DNA from 3 places in the Kineococcus arenarius subsp. arenarius genome. Region 3 is predicted to be linked to each of the others. Evidence: riboswitches for the same ligand, from Rfam matches in the RefSeq annotation. Region 3 holds a riboswitch; each other region holds the start of a gene.
The links. A riboswitch is a leader RNA that binds a small molecule or an ion and turns the genes downstream of it on or off. The one in region 3 is predicted to bind S-adenosylmethionine.

Region 1 (5,031 bases), on a different contig from region 3:
CCGCAGCGGTGCCGCTCGCGGCGGCGGGGCCGAAGGCGTCGACGATGCGCTCCAGGCCGTCCACGGCCAGCGGGGTCGCCGGCTCGGTGAAGTTGAACAGCTGCACCAGCACGTCGCCCTCGCGCACCGCGGTCAGGCCGTCCGCCCCCGGCAGGCTCGTCACCGCCTCGCGCACCCGCTCCGGGGTGCCGTCGCTGTGCAGCAGCACCAGCACCTGCGGGTCGCGGGCCAGCAGCTCCTCGGGCGTCACCTCGAACACCCGGTCGGCCACGTCCGCGAACACGTTGCGCAGCCCGGCGGCCTCCAGCTGCGGCGTGGCCGTGCTGGCCGCGCCGTAGGCGTAGGTGACGCCGCCGCCGACCGTCGGGTAGAGCACCGCAGCCGTGCGCGGCGGCGCGCCGGCCGCCGCCACCCGCTCACGGACCGCCTCGACGCGCTCACGCAGCCGCCCGGCGACCTCCGCGGCCCGTTCCGGGCGCTCGAACACGCGCCCGTACAGCTCCACCTGCTCGTAGACGGTGTCGAACCCGGGATCGCCGTCGCCGCTCGTGCACAGCGCCGGTTCCTCCAGCAGCGCGATCCCGGAGGCCGCCAGCGACGCGCGGTCCAGGCCGTCGACCTCGCCCAGCACCAGGTCCGGGCGCTGGGCCAGGACGACCTCGCGGGAGATGCGCAGGTGCCCGCTGGTGTCGGTGCGGTCGGTCAGCAGCGGCACGGCGTCCAGCTCGCGCCGCGTCGCCTCGTCGTAGTACTCCTGCGGGTACAGCCCGGCGCGGGCGACGACGCGGTCCAGGACGCCCAGCTCGTGCAGGTACGGCACGGCGGCGCTCTTGAGCAGCACCACCCGCTCGGGCGGGGTGCGCAGCACCACCGGCTGCCCGCAGTTCACCAGTTCGAGCCGGTCGCCCGCGGGACCGGCGCCGCTGCTGCCGGTGCTGCCGCAGCCGGCGCTCAGCAGGGCGCAGGCCGCCGCGATCAGGGTCGCGCGCCGGGTGGGGCGGGGGTTGTCCAACGGGACCTCCACGGGACGGATCAGGCGCCGGTGCGGGTGCCGCGCACCAGCCACAGCAGGAACGGGCAGCCGGCCAGCGCGGTGACGATGCCGATGGGCAGCTCCTGCGGCGCCAGCACGGTGCGGGCCAGCAGGTCGGCCGCCACCAGGAACGCCGCGCCCAGCAGCGCCGCGGCCGGCACCGACCAGCGGTGCGCCCCGCCGACCAGGCGCCGCGCCACGTGCGGCACCACCAGGCCCACGAAGCCGATCGTCCCCGAGGCGGCCACGAGCACCCCCACGCACAGCGACACCACGGCCAGCAGGAGCGTGCGGAACGCGGCGGGGGAGACCCCCAGGCCGCGCGCGGTCTCGTCGCCCAGGGCCAGGGCGTCCAGCCGCGGCCCCCACGCCGTCAGGGCCGCCACGGTCGCGGTGACCACCACCAGCACGGTCCCCAGCGCCGCGCCCCGGGTGGCCAGGCCCAGCGAGCCCAGCAGCCAGAACGTCACCGAGCGGGCCCCCTCGGCGGAGCCGGAGGCGAAGACGAGGAAGCTCGTGGCCGCGTGCAGCGCGTAGCCGACGGCGACGCCCGCCAGCAGCAGCCGCGCCGAGGTGACCTGCCCGGCGCCGCGGGCGACGGCGTACACCAGGACCGAGGCCGCCAGGGCGCCGGTGAACGCGCTGCCGGCCAGGGCGTGCTCGCCCCAGCCGGCGCCGGCCCCCAGCAGCAGCGCCGCCGCGGCACCCGTGGAGGCGCCGGAGCTGACGCCCAGCAGCTGCGGGTCGGCCAGCGGGTTGCGCACCATCGCCTGCAGCGCCGTCCCGCACACCGCCAGCCCGGCGCCGACGGCCAGGCCCAGCAGGACCCGGGGCAGGCGCACGTCGTGCACCACGGCGTCGACGACCGGGTCCCACGTCACCCGGGCCGGGACGCCCACGAGGTGGTGGCCGGCCACGCGCAGCACGTCGGCCGGGGAGATCGCGACGGCGCCCACGACCGCGCCGAGCAGCGCCGCGAGGCCGGTCAGGGCGCCCAGCGCCAGCAGCACCAGGGCGCTGCGGCGGGCCCGGGCCCGCCGCCCGCGCGGGGCGGGGGGAGGGGGGGGCGGGGCGGGGCGCCGCCGGGGCGGGGCGCCGGCTGACGGCACGGGGACCTCCTGCGGGCGCGGGACGGCGGGCGGGCTTGTTGCAACCTACTCGCGACAAGCGGCGGCGGGCGCGCCGGTGCGGGCGCCGGGCGCGGCCGCCCCCGGGCGCCCCGCCGCGTTTTGACGCTCCCTCGGGCCCGTCGTTACGATTCCCGACGGCATCGAGCGTCAGCGACAAGCCCTGGCTTGCTGACCGGCAACCCTCGTCCGCGGTGGGGTGCTCCAGGTGAAAGCCCGGCGGGGCGGTGCGCCCCGCAAGCGTGTGGCCGTGCCGTCGCAGCAGCGCCGGACCGGCCTGGCCGATCAGGAGGCGACCCGTCGTGAGCCCGCGCGCCACGCCCCCCTCGTGTCCGCGGGGCGGCGCCGCCACCGGCGGCTGACCGCCCGCCCCTGCCGACCCCCGCGCCGCCGGACCCGGCGCCGGGGGACCCGAACCCCGCACCACCCCACGAGGAGCCCCGAGTTGTCCAGCGCCGCCACCCCTCCTTCCCTGCCCGACAAGCCCGGCCGCAGCAAGGCGCCGCTCGTCATCGGCGCCGCCGCCCTGGCGATCATCGCGATCATCGTGGTGCTCGTCGTGCGGAACACCGGCGACGACGACACCACCACCACGGCGGCCGGCGAGACGCAGACCGTGCGCATCGGCGTCACCGACCAGGCCGAGCCGTACTGGAACACCTACGTCGACCTCGCGAGCGAGCGCCTCGGCGTCGACGTGGAACTGGTGAACTTCTCCGACTACAGCCTGCCGAACCCGGCGCTGAGCCAGGGCGAGGTCGACCTCAACCAGTTCCAGCACACCCAGTACCTGGCGGACTACAACGTCACCGCCGACGACGACCTGCAGCCGATCGGCTCCACCGCCGTCTACCCGCTGCCGCTGTACTCCACCCAGTACGAGGACCCCTCGCAGTTCCCGCAGGGCGCGAAGGTCGCCATCCCGGACGACGCCATCAACGAGGCGCGCGCGCTGCTCGTGCTGCAGGACGCGGGCCTGCTGACCCTCGCCGACGGCGGCTCGGCGTTCTCCACCGTCGCGGACGTGCAGGAGGCGAAGGTCGAGGTCGTCCCGCTGGACGCCTCGCAGACCGCCGGTGCGCTGCAGAACGGTTCCGTGGTCGGCGCCGTCGTGAACAACAACTACGCCACCAGCGCCGGGCTGCCCGTCGAGGACGTCGTCCACCAGGACGACCCCGAGAGCGAGTCCGCGGTGCCGTACGTGAACCTCTTCGTCTCCCGCGCCGAGGACACCGGCAACCAGACGTACCTGGACCTCGCCCAGCTCATCCACGACCCCGCGGTGCTGGAGGAGTTCGTGCAGAGCTACCCGCAGGCCGTCGTGCGCGACGTCGACCCCGCCACCCTGCAGGAGCAGCTGGCGGACGTCGAGGAGGACGCGCGGGCGGCGCAGGGCTGAGATGGCCGACCCCATCGTGCGCCTGCAGGGCGTCACCAAGCGGTACGAGCGCGGCGGCGGGGTCGTCACCGCCGTCGACGACGTCAGCCTGGACGTGCACGCCGGCGAGGTCATCGCCGTCATCGGGTACTCCGGGGCCGGCAAGTCCACGCTCGTGCGGCTGGTGAACGCCCTGGAGGCACCCACCTCCGGGACGGTCACCGTCGCCGGGCGGGAGCTGACGCGCCTGCCCGAGAAGGACCTGCGGGCCGCCCGCCGGGAGATCGGCATGATCTTCCAGCAGTTCAACCTGTTCCGCTCCCGCACCGTCGCCGGGAACGTCGCCTACCCGCTGAAGGTGGCCGGCGTCCCCCGGGAGCGGCGCGACGCACGGGTCGCCGAGCTGCTGGACTTCGTCGGGCTGCTGGACCGCGCCCACGCCCACCCCGAGCAGCTCTCCGGCGGGCAGAAGCAGCGCGTCGGCATCGCCCGCGCGCTGGCGACGAACCCGCCGCTGCTGCTGGCCGACGAGGCCACCAGCGCCCTGGACCCGGAGACCACCACCGAGGTCCTCTCGCTGCTGCGGCGGGTCAACCGCGAGCTCGGCGTGACGATCGTCGTCATCACGCACGAGATGGACGCCGTGCGGCAGATCGCCGACCGGGTCGCGGTCATGGAGGCCGGCCGCGTCGTCGAGGTGGGCGACGTCTACGACGTGTTCTCCGCCCCGCAGACCGCGCCGGCGCAGCGGTTCGTGCGCAGCGTCCTGCACGACCGGCCCACCCGCGAGCAGCTGGTGCGGCTGCGCGAGCACCACCCCGGGCGCCTGGTCACGGTGCAGGTCACCGACGAGGTCGGCCTGCAGAAGCGGATCGACGACGCGTTCGCCACCGCCGGGGTCCGCACCGAGCTCGTGCACGGCGGGGTGGGGGAGCTGCGCGAGCGGCGCATCGGTTCCCTCACCTACGAGGCCACCGGTCCCGACAGCGCCGTGGACGCAGCGCTCGCCGCGCTGCGCGGGGCCGGCGTGCGCGCCGAGGAGGAGGTCTGACGTGGAGGGTTTCCTCAGCACGCTCGACGTCTACGTCGGTTCCATCGGGGAGACGCTGTTCATGGCGCTGGTCTCGATGGTCGCCTCCGGCGTCCTCGGGCTGGCGCTCGGGATCGCCCTGTACGCGACCCGCCCCGGGCACCTGCTGGGCAACCGGGTCGTGTTCGGCGTCCTGGGTGTCGTGGTGAACATCGTCCGCCCGATCCCGTTCGTCATCTTCCTGGCGGCGGTCACCCCGTTGCAGATCGCGGTGCTCGGCACCACCATCGGCACCGGGGCGGTGACGTTCGCCATCGCGCTGGCCGCGGCGTTCGCGGTCTCCCGCATCGTCGAGCAGAGCCTCGTCGGGGTGGAACCCGGTGTGGTGGAGGCCGCCCGCGCGGCCGGCGCCTCCCGGCTGCGGATCCTCTTCGGCGTCGTCGTCCCCGAGGGCCTCGGCCCG
Region 2 (5,031 bases), on a different contig from region 3:
CGGGCAGTTCCGGTCCGTGCTTCATGAACGTCCGCACCAGGGTCGGCGCCGTGTAGTAGGTCGTCACGCCGTACTTCTCGATGACCTCGAAGTGCCGGCCGGGGTGCGGGGTCAGCGGTGAACCCTCGTAGATGACCTGGGTGGTGCCGTTGGACAGCGGCCCGTACATCTCGTAGCTGTGCGCCGTCACCCACGCCAGGTCCGCCTGGCACCAGTAGACGTCGTCGTCCTTGACGTCGAACACCGCCCAGTGCGACCAGGACGTGTGGGTGAGGTACCCGCCGCTGGTGTGCACCAGGCCCTTCGGCTTCCCCGTGGTGCCCGAGGTGTAGATGATGAACAGCGGGTTCTCGCTGTCGAAGCTCGGGGCGGCGTGCTCGGTGCTCTGCCGGTCCACGACGTCGTGCCACCACACGTCGCGCCCCGGCGTCCACGGCACGTCCGGCGTCAGGTCCCCGGTGCGGCGCAGCACCAGCACGTGCTCGACGTGCTCCAGGCCCTCGACAGCGGCGTCGGCGGCACCCTTGACGGCCACCGCCTTCCCGCGGCGGAACTGCCCGTCCGTGCACACCAGCAGCTTCGCGCCGGTGTCCTCCACCCGGAAGCGCAGCGCCTCGGCGGAGAAACCCCCGAACACCAGGCTGACGACCGCGCCGATGCGCGCGCACGCCATCGTCGTCACGATCGTCTCGGGCAGCACCGGCAGGTAGAGCACCACCCGGTCGCCGTGCCCCACGCCGAGTTCCTGCAGCGCGTTCGCCGTGCGGCACACCTCGTCCTGCAGCTGCGCGTAGGTGATGGTGCGCGAGTCGCCGGGCTCGCCCTCCCAGTGCAGGGCCACCTTCTCCCCGCGCCCGGCGGCCACGTGCCGGTCCACGCAGTTCACGGCCACGTTGAGCTTGCCGCCGACGAACCACTGCGCCGTGGGCAGCGTCGAGCCGTCGAACACGGTGTGCCAGGGCTCGTCCCACTGCAACCGGCCGGCCTGCTCGGCCCAGAACGCCTCCGGGTCCGCCGCGGCGCGCTCGTACTCCTCCGCGCCCACGTTGGCCTGCGCGGCGAACCCCGCGGGCGGGGGGAAGACGAGCTCGTCGCCGGCGGCGAGGGGGGCGGTGCTCATGGGCGCGGGTCCTCCGGGGTCGTGGGTCGGGCGGTCAGCGTATCCGTGCCGTACTCTGCTCGGACCATCCAGAGCGGCCGAGAGACCTGGCTCGACGACGCCGCAGCAACCCCCGCGTGGAGGGTGCTCACGCCAGGACCGATGGGGAGGCACGGCATGAGCACCACCACGCCCGCCGCGGACGGCGCAGCGGGGTCCGAGCAGGCGCGCCGCGAGGCCGCCGCCTGGGCCACCTGGCAGGAGTCCCCGTGGGGGCGTCTGCGCTACCGGGTGCTGGCGGTGCTGCTGCGCGAGCGGTGCGCGCAGCTGGGCCCGGCGCCGCTGCGCGTGCTGGACGCCGGCGGCGGGGACGGCCGCGACGCGCTGCAGCTCGCGCTCGCCGGCCACGAGGTGACGGTCCTGGACGCCTCACCGGACGTGCTGGGCGCGGCCCGCGCCGCGGCCACCGCCGCGGGTGTCGCCGACCGCGTGCGCACCGTGGCCGCGGACCTGGAGGACCTCACCGCCCTGGCGGCGCTGACCCGGCACCGCGCGGGGGGTTCGGGGTCCTTCGACGTCGTGCTGTGCCACGACGTGCTGCAGCACCGGGGCGGTGCGCAACAGGTCGCGGACGACGTGGCGACCCTGGCGTCCTCCCTGCGCCCCGGTGGCCTGCTCTCCCTCATGGCGCCGAACCCGGCCGCCGACGTCCTGGCCGCCGCGCTGCGCGACGGGCCGGCGCAGGCGTGGGTGGTGCTGGACGCCGAGCGCGGGGAGGACCCGGCCACCGGCCGTTCCGTGCTGCGCCTGGACCCCGCCGTCGTCGAGGAGGCCGTGGGAGCCGCCGGGTGCGAGGTCGTCGGGCGCGCCGGGGTGCTGACGGTCACCACGCTGCTGGAGGACGCCCACCGGGCCGACGAGCGCTCCGTCGCGGACCTGGAGGAGCTGGAGGTCGAGCTCAGCCGGCGCGAGGAGTTCCGGCGGACGGCGCGGTTCTGGCACCTGCTGGCGCGCCGCCGCTGACGGCGGCGCCCTCAGCGGCGGTGCCCCAGCACGAACGTGCGGATCGCGGTGACCGCGGCTCCCCGTGCCCACTCCGGGAAACCCGTGTGCTGCACGTCCACGTCCAGCTCGGAGGCGTGCGGGCTGCGGTGCGCCCGGATCCCCTCCCGCAGCGCCGCGGCACCCACCTCGGCCAGCCGGGCGTTCTCCCCGGAGACGAGCACCTTCTCGGGCATCGTGAGGTTGCCGATCGCGGCCACCAGGACGCCCAGCGCGCGGGCGGAGTCGTCGACGACCCGCCGCGCCAGCACGTCGCCCGCCGCCGCCAGGTCCAGCACCTCCTCGAAACCCACCAGGCGCCGCAGCGCCGCGCTCGCCCGCGCCTCCACCGCCCCCCGCGTGAGCATCGCCTCCGCGCAGCCGGTGTGCCCGTCCGGGCACAGGGGCCCCGCGGGGTCCAGGGGGAAGTGCCCCAGCAACCCGACGCCGGCGTCCGGGCGGTCCAGCACCTGCTCGTGCACGACCAGGCCGTACCCCACTCCGGTCCCCACGACGAGGAGGGCGAAGTGCCCGCAGCGGCGGGCCGTGCCGAACCACTGCTCGGCCCGCGTCAGCGAGAGCACGTCGTTGTCCACCACGACCGGCAGGCCCAGTTCACCCTCCAGCAGACGGCCGAACGGAACGCCCTCCCAGCCCAGGTAGCGGGCCGAGAGGACCTCCCCGTCCGGTGAGACCCGCCCGCCCAGGCTCACGCCGACAGCGCGCACCGGTGCGTCGGCGCGTGCGGTCAGGGCCCGGACGAGGTCGCCGACGGCGGCGGTGCACCCGGCGGGGGAGGGGTCCGGCAGGGGCGTCTCGAGCTCGGCGAGGACGTTCGCGCGCAGCGTGGTCAGCACGGCGTAGGCGGTGTCCGCGGTCAGCTTGACGCCCACGAAGCAGTGGGTGCCCTCCTCCACGTCCAGCGGTCGCGTGGGGCGCCCGGACACGGGGTCGTACGCGCCCGCCGTCTCCACCAGCAGGCCGGAGTCCAGCAGGGGGCGGGACAGCCGCGTCAGGCTGCCGGCGGACAGGTCCAGCCGGCGGGCCAGCTCGCTGCGCGGCAGCGGCCCGTCGAGCAGCACCTCCAGGGCGATGTCGTGCGCGGGGCCGGTCAGCGGGGTCCAGGCGGTGCCGGGTCGCGCCGGGCTCGCGAGGGTCATCCGGCTCCTCCGGGGTCGGGCGCCGGTCTCGGCGCTGCGTGGGAGAACCGTAGTCGACTTCCGCCGCGGAAGTCCGGCACTACCCGAACAGCCTGATCTCCGCGCCTGCGGGGAAGCAGGAGACCTCTTGACGGTGCTGGGAGTTCTGCCGTAGAAATCGGCGGCAGCACGATCCTGACCACGACGACGTGATCCCGGAGACGCCGTGACCCTGCTCCAGCGCGAGACGCCCACCCCCGCCCGGGCCGCGGTCCCCGGGGAGGTGGTGCACCTGCGGGCGGCCGGCGTCAGCGTCGTCCTGCGCACCCACGCAGACCAGCTCCCCTCCCTCGTGCACTGGGGCGCCGACCTCGGCGAGCTCGATGCCGCCGCGCTGGGCGACCTCGCCGTCGCCGGCGCCCCCGCCCGGGCCAACAACGCCGTCGACGTCGAACGGCCCCTCGCCCTGCTGCCCGAGCAGGCCCAGGGCTGGAGCGGCACCCCCGGCCTGGCCGGGCACCGCGACGGCACCGCCTGGGCCACCCGCTTCGCCCCCACCGCGGTCGAGGTCACCGGCGCCGGGCCGGGCGGCGGGCGCGTGGACGTGCGCGCCGCCGACACCGCCGCCGCGCTGGAGCTGCACCTGGAACTGGAACTGCTGCCCTCCGGGCTGCTGCGCCACCGCGCGCACCTGACGAACACCGGGGCGGACGGTTACGAGGTCGGCGCCCTCGCCCCGGCGCTGCCGCTGCCGCCCGTGGCCACCGAGCTGCTCGACATGGCGGGCCGCTGGGGCAAGGAACGGGTGCCGCAGCGGCTGCCCCTCGTCGTCGGCGCCCACACCCGCGAGAACCGGCGCGGGCGCACCGGCCCCGACGCCCCGCTCGTCCTGGCGGCCGGCACCGCCGGCTTCGGGTTCCGCACCGGGGAGGTGTGGGCCCAGCACGTCGCCTTCAGCGGCAACCACCGCGCCCTCGCCGAGCGCCAGCACACCGGCACCGCCGTCCTGTCCGGCGGCGAACTGCTGCTGCCGGGCGAGGTGCGCCTGGCCCGGGGGGAGGGGTACAGCTCCCCGTGGGTGTACGCGGCGCACTCCGAGCACGGCCTGGACGGGATTGCCGCCCGGTTCCACACCCACCTGCGCTCGCGGCAGCACCACCCCGCGAACCCGCGCCCGGTCATCGTGAACACGTGGGAGGCCGTGTACTTCGACCACGACCTCGGCCGGCTCACCGAACTGGCCCGCGCCGCCGCCGAGGTCGGCGCCGAGCGCTACGTGCTCGACGACGGCTGGTTCCGACACCGCCGCGACGACACCGCCGGCCTGGGCGACTGGTACGTCGACGAGGACGTCTGGCCCGACGGGCTCACCCCGCTCATCGACGTCGTCACCGGCCTCGGCATGCAGTTCGGGCTGTGGGTGGAACCCGAGATGGTCAACCCCGACTCGGACCTGGCCCGGGCGCACCCCGACTGGATCCTGCGCCCCGCCGAGGACGTGCTGCCCCCCTCCTCGCGCCAGCAGCAGGTGCTCGACCTGGGGAACCCGGACGCGTACGCGTACCTGCTCCAGCGCCTGGACGCCCTGCTCACCGAGAACGACATCGCCTACCTGAAGTGGGACCACAACCGCGACCTGCTCGAGGCCGGTTCCGGTCCCGGCCGGCGGCCCGGCGTGCACGCGCAGACCCTGGCGGCCTACCGGCTCATGGACGAGCTGCGCGCCCGGCACCCCGGCGTGGAGATCGAGTC
Region 3 (5,031 bases):
ACGTCGGCAAGTCCAGCATGCTGAACAAGCTCGCCGGTTCCGAGCGGGTGGTCGTGCACCCCACGGCGGGCACCACCCGCGACCCGGTCGACGAGCTCATCGAGCTGGGCGGGCGCACCTGGCGCTTCGTCGACACCGCCGGCATCCGCCGCCGGGTGCACCTGACCAAGGGCGCCGACTTCTACGCCTCGCTGCGCACGCAGGCCGCGCTGGAGAAGGCGGAGGTGGCGGTCGTGCTCCTGGACGCCAGCGAGCCGCTGACCGAGCAGGACATCCGCATCGTCTCGCTGGTCGTGGAGTCCGGGCGCGCGCTCGTGGTGGCCTACAACAAGTGGGACCTCACCGACGAGGAGCGCCGGCACTACCTCGAGCGCGAGATCGAGAAGGAGCTCGTCCAGATCCCGTGGGCGCCGCGGGTGAACGTCTCGGCGATGACCGGCCGGCACCTGGAGCGGCTCGTGCCCGCCCTGGACACCGCCCTGGACTCCTGGGACACCCGCGTGCCCACGGGGCGCCTGAACAGCTTCCTGGGGCAGGTCGTGGCGGCCCAGCCGCACCCGGTGCGCGGCGGCAAGCAGCCGCGCATCCTCTTCGGCACGCAGGTGTCGACGCGGCCCCCGCGGTTCGTGCTCTTCGCCAGCGGCTTCCTGGAGGCCGGTTACCGCCGGTTCCTGGAACGGCGGCTGCGCGAGGAGTTCGGTTTCGAGGGTTCGCCCATCGAGGTGAGCGTGCGGGTGCGGGAGAAGCGCAAGAGGTGATGTAGGGTTGTCACCGGTTCGCCGCCCGGGAACGGGGAGCGGGCCATCGGGCTGTGGCGCAGCTTGGTAGCGCACTTGACTGGGGGTCAAGGGGTCGCAGGTTCAAATCCTGTCAGCCCGACAGTGAGCAGTACGGAGGGTCGGTCCCGCGAGGGGCCGGCCCTCTCGCTGTTCCCGGGTGGTTCACCTAGCCTGGAGCGGGCCAGGAGCACGACGACGAGCCCCGGGACGCCACCGTGACCACGACCGCACGACCAGCCCCTTCCTCCGCCCGCCGGCCGCACGACGCAGTGGCGGTCGCCTCCGTCGTGCTGGGTGCGGCGGGTGCCGTCACCGCCCTCGTGCCGAGGCTGCACGTGCTCGCCCTGTGCCTGGCGCTGCTCGGTGCCGGGGCGGGCGCCGTGAGCCTTCGCCGGGCTCGGCGCGTGGCCGTGGCGGGGCTGGTGCTGTCCCTGGCCGCCGCCGCGGTCGTCGTGGCCGTCACCGCCCGGGAGCGCGGCGACGTGGTCGACGGCACGCCGGGGCCCGGTCCCGCCGGGCCCGGGGTCAGCGCTCCTCCCGCCGAGGGGGGAGCGGCCGGCACGCGGCCCTCCGGTGCCCCCGAGGGCATCGCGGTGACCGGCTGCGGCGACGTCACCGGCTCCGGGACGGCCACCGCGACCCTGGAGGTCACCGGGACGGCCGAGCGCCCCGGCGCTTCCACGGTCGTCGTGGAGTGGATGGACGCCGCCGACGCCCAGCTGGGCCGGGGCAGCGTCGTCGTGGAGGAGCTCGCGCCGGGGGAGACGAGGACCGTGCAGGTGCGCGGCGAGGGCGTCACCGGTGCGGTGGCCTGCCGGGTCCTGGAGGTGACCGGGGCCTGAACGGGTGGCGGGTGGTGCAGCGAGGTTGACAGCCCGGCCCCGCACCGGGCACGGTGGCGCCACGACCATCCAGAGCGGCCGAGAGACCTGGCTCGACGACGCCGCAGCAACCCCCCTCCCGCAGGGCGTGGGTGCTTCCGCCAGGGCCGATGGAGGGCACGGGATGACGCAGGACCGCACCACAGAACTGCACTCGCGGCGGCACATCGACCTGTGCCGCCGCGGTTCCGCCGCCTGTCGCAGACAGCCCGCAGAACCCGCCCGGACCGCGGGGTGCGCCCCGGGGACCCGGGGCGCACCCCGCCCACCCGGGACCCGGCCCGCCCGGAACCCCGTGCCGCCCCGACCGGGCGAGCGCGCGAACCCGGTGCGGCACCGCACCACCACCGCACCCGGCCGCCGCGCGGCGGCCGGCGAACCCACGTCACGCCCTGGAGAGAACACGCATGTCCAGCACCACGTCCGGCACGGCCCCCGTCGACACCACCGAGCCGAAGTTCGCCGAGTACGCCCACCCCGAGAAGCTGGTCAGCACCGCCTGGCTGGCCGGGAACCTGGGCCGTGAGGGCCTGGTCGTCGTGGAGAGCGACGAGGACGTCCTGCTGTACGAGACCGGCCACATCCCCGGCGCGGTCAAGGTCGACTGGCACACCGAGCTGAACGACGAGGTGACCCGCGACTACCTCGATGGTGCTGCGTTCGCCGAGCTGCTCTCCCGCAAGGGGATCCGCCGCGACGACACCATCGTGCTGTACGGCGACAAGAGCAACTGGTGGGCCGCCTACGCCCTGTGGGTGTTCACGCTGTTCGGCCACGAGGACGTGCGCCTGCTGGACGGCGGCCGCGCCAAGTGGGCCGCCGAGGGCCGTGAGCTGACGACCGAGGTCCCCCAGCGCGAGCGCACCGAGTACCCCGTCGTGGAGCGCGACGACAGCCGCGTGCGCGCGTTCGCCCCGGACGTGCGCGAGCACCGCGGCGGCCTGATCGACGTGCGCTCGCCGCAGGAGTACACCGGCGAGCGCACCCACATGCCCGACTACCCGCAGGAGGGAACCCTGCGCGGCGGTCACATCGCCGGTGCGGCCAGCGTGCCGTGGGCGAAGGCTGCCAACGAGGACGGCACGTTCAAGGACCGCGCGGCGCTGGAGGAGATCTACTTCTCCGGTGCCGGGCTGACCCCGCAGACGGACACCGTCACCTACTGCCGCATCGGGGAGCGTTCCAGCCACACGTGGTTCGTGCTGACGCACCTGCTGGGCCTGGAGAACGTGCGCAACTACGACGGCAGCTGGACCGAGTGGGGCAACGCGGTGCGTGCCCCGATCGTGGTCGGCTCCGAGCCGGGCGAGGTCGGCGCCGCGAAGCGCTGAGCGGACGGAGCCGCCGGGCGCTGAGCCGGTGGTGTCACGAGGGGGCGGGGCCCGGTGGGCCCCGCCCCCTCACCGCGTCCGGGGTCCCGTGGGGGCCAGGGCGTCGACGACGTCGCCGACCACGACGACTGCCGGCGCGCGCACCCGTGCCGTGCGCGCCACCCGGGCGATGTCGGCCAGGGGAGCGGTGGTGGTGCGCTGCTGCGGGCTCCAACCGTCCTGCACCACGGCGACCGGTGTGGCGGGGTCGCGGCCGGCGGCCAGCAGCCCCTCGGCGAGCCGCTCCAGGGCCGCCACGCCCATGAGCACCACGAGCGTGCCGCCCAGCTGCGCCAGGGCCCCCAGGTCGTCGCCGTCGAGGTCCTCGTGGCCGGAGACGACGGTGACGCAGCGCGCAGCCCCGCGGTGGGTCACCGGGATGCCGGCGGCGGCGGGCACGGCGAAGGCGCTGGTGACGCCGGGCACCACCTCGACCTCCACCCCCGCCGCGCGGCAGGCGAGGACCTCCTCGCCGCCGCGGCCCAGGACGTACGGGTCACCCCCCTTCAGGCGCACGACGGTGCGTCCGGCGAGGGCGGCGTCGACCAGGACGCGGTTGATCTCCTCCTGCGGCACGGGGTGGTTCCCGGCGGTCTTGCCGACGTCGACGACCTCGACGTCCGGGTCGAGCTCGGCGAGCACACCCGTGGGGGCCAACCGGTCCACGACCACGACGTCCGCCTCGGCCAGGCGGCGGCGCCCGCGCAGCGTCATCAGCTCCGGCTCGCCGGGCCCGCCGCCGACCAGGACGACGCGGCCCGCGCGGGGGCGGTGCCGCCGCAGGGGTGCGCGCCCGGAGTCCAGGAGGTGACCAAGGTGCACCGCCAGCGCGCGGGCGCGGTCGGTGTCGCCGTCCGCACCCACGGAGACGACGACGTCGTCGCGGCGCACGACGGCGGGTTCCACCGCCGTCCCGCCCGCCGGTGCGTCCGGCCGCACGCACCACAGGTGGTGCTGCTCGGCCAGCGCCGCCACGGCGGCGTCGCCGTCCGCGTCGCCCGTGGCGGCGTGCACCAGCCAGGCGCCCACCAGGTCCGCGCCGCCGACGGTGCCCTCGCGCCAGCGCACCCGCCCGGCGCCGTGCTGCTCGTGCAGGTCCTCGCACAGCCGCACGGCCACGACGAGGACGTCGGCCCCCGCGGCGGTCAGGTCGCGGGCGCACCGGGCGGCGGTGGGTCCGCCCCCGGCCACGACCACGGCCCGGCCGCGCAGGTCCAGGTGCAGCGGCTGCATCAGCCGCGCCCCGCCTCCCCGGTGAGCGCGGTGATCGCCCGGCGCGCCTCCGCCGCCGCGTCCCGGCCCGCCTGCAGCGTCAGCACCACGGCGGTGGGACCGGCCTCGCGCACCACCTGCGCCAGCGCCTCCGCCTGCGCCGCGTCGCCGGCGGTCCCGACCACCACCACGCCGGCGTCGGCCAGCAGCCGGGCGGCGTGCGCGGTGCGGCGCGACGCCTCCGCGCGTTCCGCGGCCGAGTCCCCCAGGTCCGCGGTCAGGCCCGCGCGCAGGTTCTCCGCGCGCAGCGCGTACGACGGGCGGCCCTGTGCGAGCAGAGCGGCCTCCACCTCGCCGGCCACCTCCTCGGCATCCGCCGCGCCGGCGGCGGGCAGCAGCCACAGCGCCGCCCCGGGGTGCGGGCGGGGGGCCTGCGAGGAGCGCCACACCGCGCCGTCACCGGCGCGCGGTCCGGTGCGCCGGTCGGTGGCCTCGCGCACGACGCCGGCGGCCACCGTGTCGTGGGTGTGCTCGTCGACGAGGATGAACGCGCCCATGTCCCGGTTGTGCGAGTACGGCTCGACCACCAGGTCGACGGCGGTGCGCAGGGTGAGCGCACCGATGTCGTTCATCTGCAGCTGCCCCGGTGCCGGCAGCTCGGCCAGGGTGCGCGGGTCCATCCGGTCGTGCAGGGCGGTGACCTCGGCGCGCACCGTGCGGGTGGTGTGCTTCAGCAGCAGCCGCCGACCCGGGGTCAGGGGTTCGGCGTGCATCCAGCACACCTGCGCC

Region 1: linked by a shared signal. The riboswitch ahead of ACRYM0_RS02075 (MetQ/NlpA family ABC transporter substrate-binding protein) and the one ahead of ACRYM0_RS12860 (sulfurtransferase) in region 3 are both predicted to bind S-adenosylmethionine.
Region 2: linked by a shared signal. The riboswitch ahead of ACRYM0_RS17050 (class I SAM-dependent methyltransferase) and the one ahead of ACRYM0_RS12860 (sulfurtransferase) in region 3 are both predicted to bind S-adenosylmethionine.

What each region holds. Positions count from the first base shown of each region.
Region 1 covers NZ_JBJLSE010000003.1:85,905-90,935, forward strand. Annotated here, with positions in the region: gene ACRYM0_RS02065 (ABC transporter substrate-binding protein) at 1-1,012, opposite strand, end outside; gene ACRYM0_RS02070 (FecCD family ABC transporter permease) at 1,033-2,142, opposite strand; SAM riboswitch class IV at 2,300-2,409, shown strand; gene ACRYM0_RS02075 (MetQ/NlpA family ABC transporter substrate-binding protein) at 2,606-3,559, shown strand; gene ACRYM0_RS02080 (methionine ABC transporter ATP-binding protein) at 3,561-4,589, shown strand; gene ACRYM0_RS02085 (methionine ABC transporter permease) at 4,651-5,031, shown strand, end outside.
Region 2 covers NZ_JBJLSE010000093.1:1,054-6,084, forward strand. Annotated here, with positions in the region: gene acs (acetate--CoA ligase) at 1-1,120, opposite strand, end outside; SAM riboswitch class I at 1,182-1,268, shown strand; gene ACRYM0_RS17050 (class I SAM-dependent methyltransferase) at 1,277-2,122, shown strand; gene ACRYM0_RS17055 (ROK family protein) at 2,134-3,300, opposite strand; gene ACRYM0_RS17060 (alpha-galactosidase) at 3,506-5,031, shown strand, end outside.
Region 3 covers NZ_JBJLSE010000050.1:10,893-15,923, forward strand. Annotated here, with positions in the region: gene der (ribosome biogenesis GTPase Der) at 1-758, shown strand, start outside; tRNA gene ACRYM0_RS12850 (tRNA-Pro) at 806-879, shown strand; gene ACRYM0_RS12855 (FxLYD domain-containing protein) at 995-1,621, shown strand; SAM riboswitch class I at 1,684-1,777, shown strand; gene ACRYM0_RS12860 (sulfurtransferase) at 2,068-2,991, shown strand; gene cobA (uroporphyrinogen-III C-methyltransferase) at 3,061-4,263, opposite strand; gene ACRYM0_RS12870 (GTP-binding protein) at 4,263-5,031, opposite strand, start outside.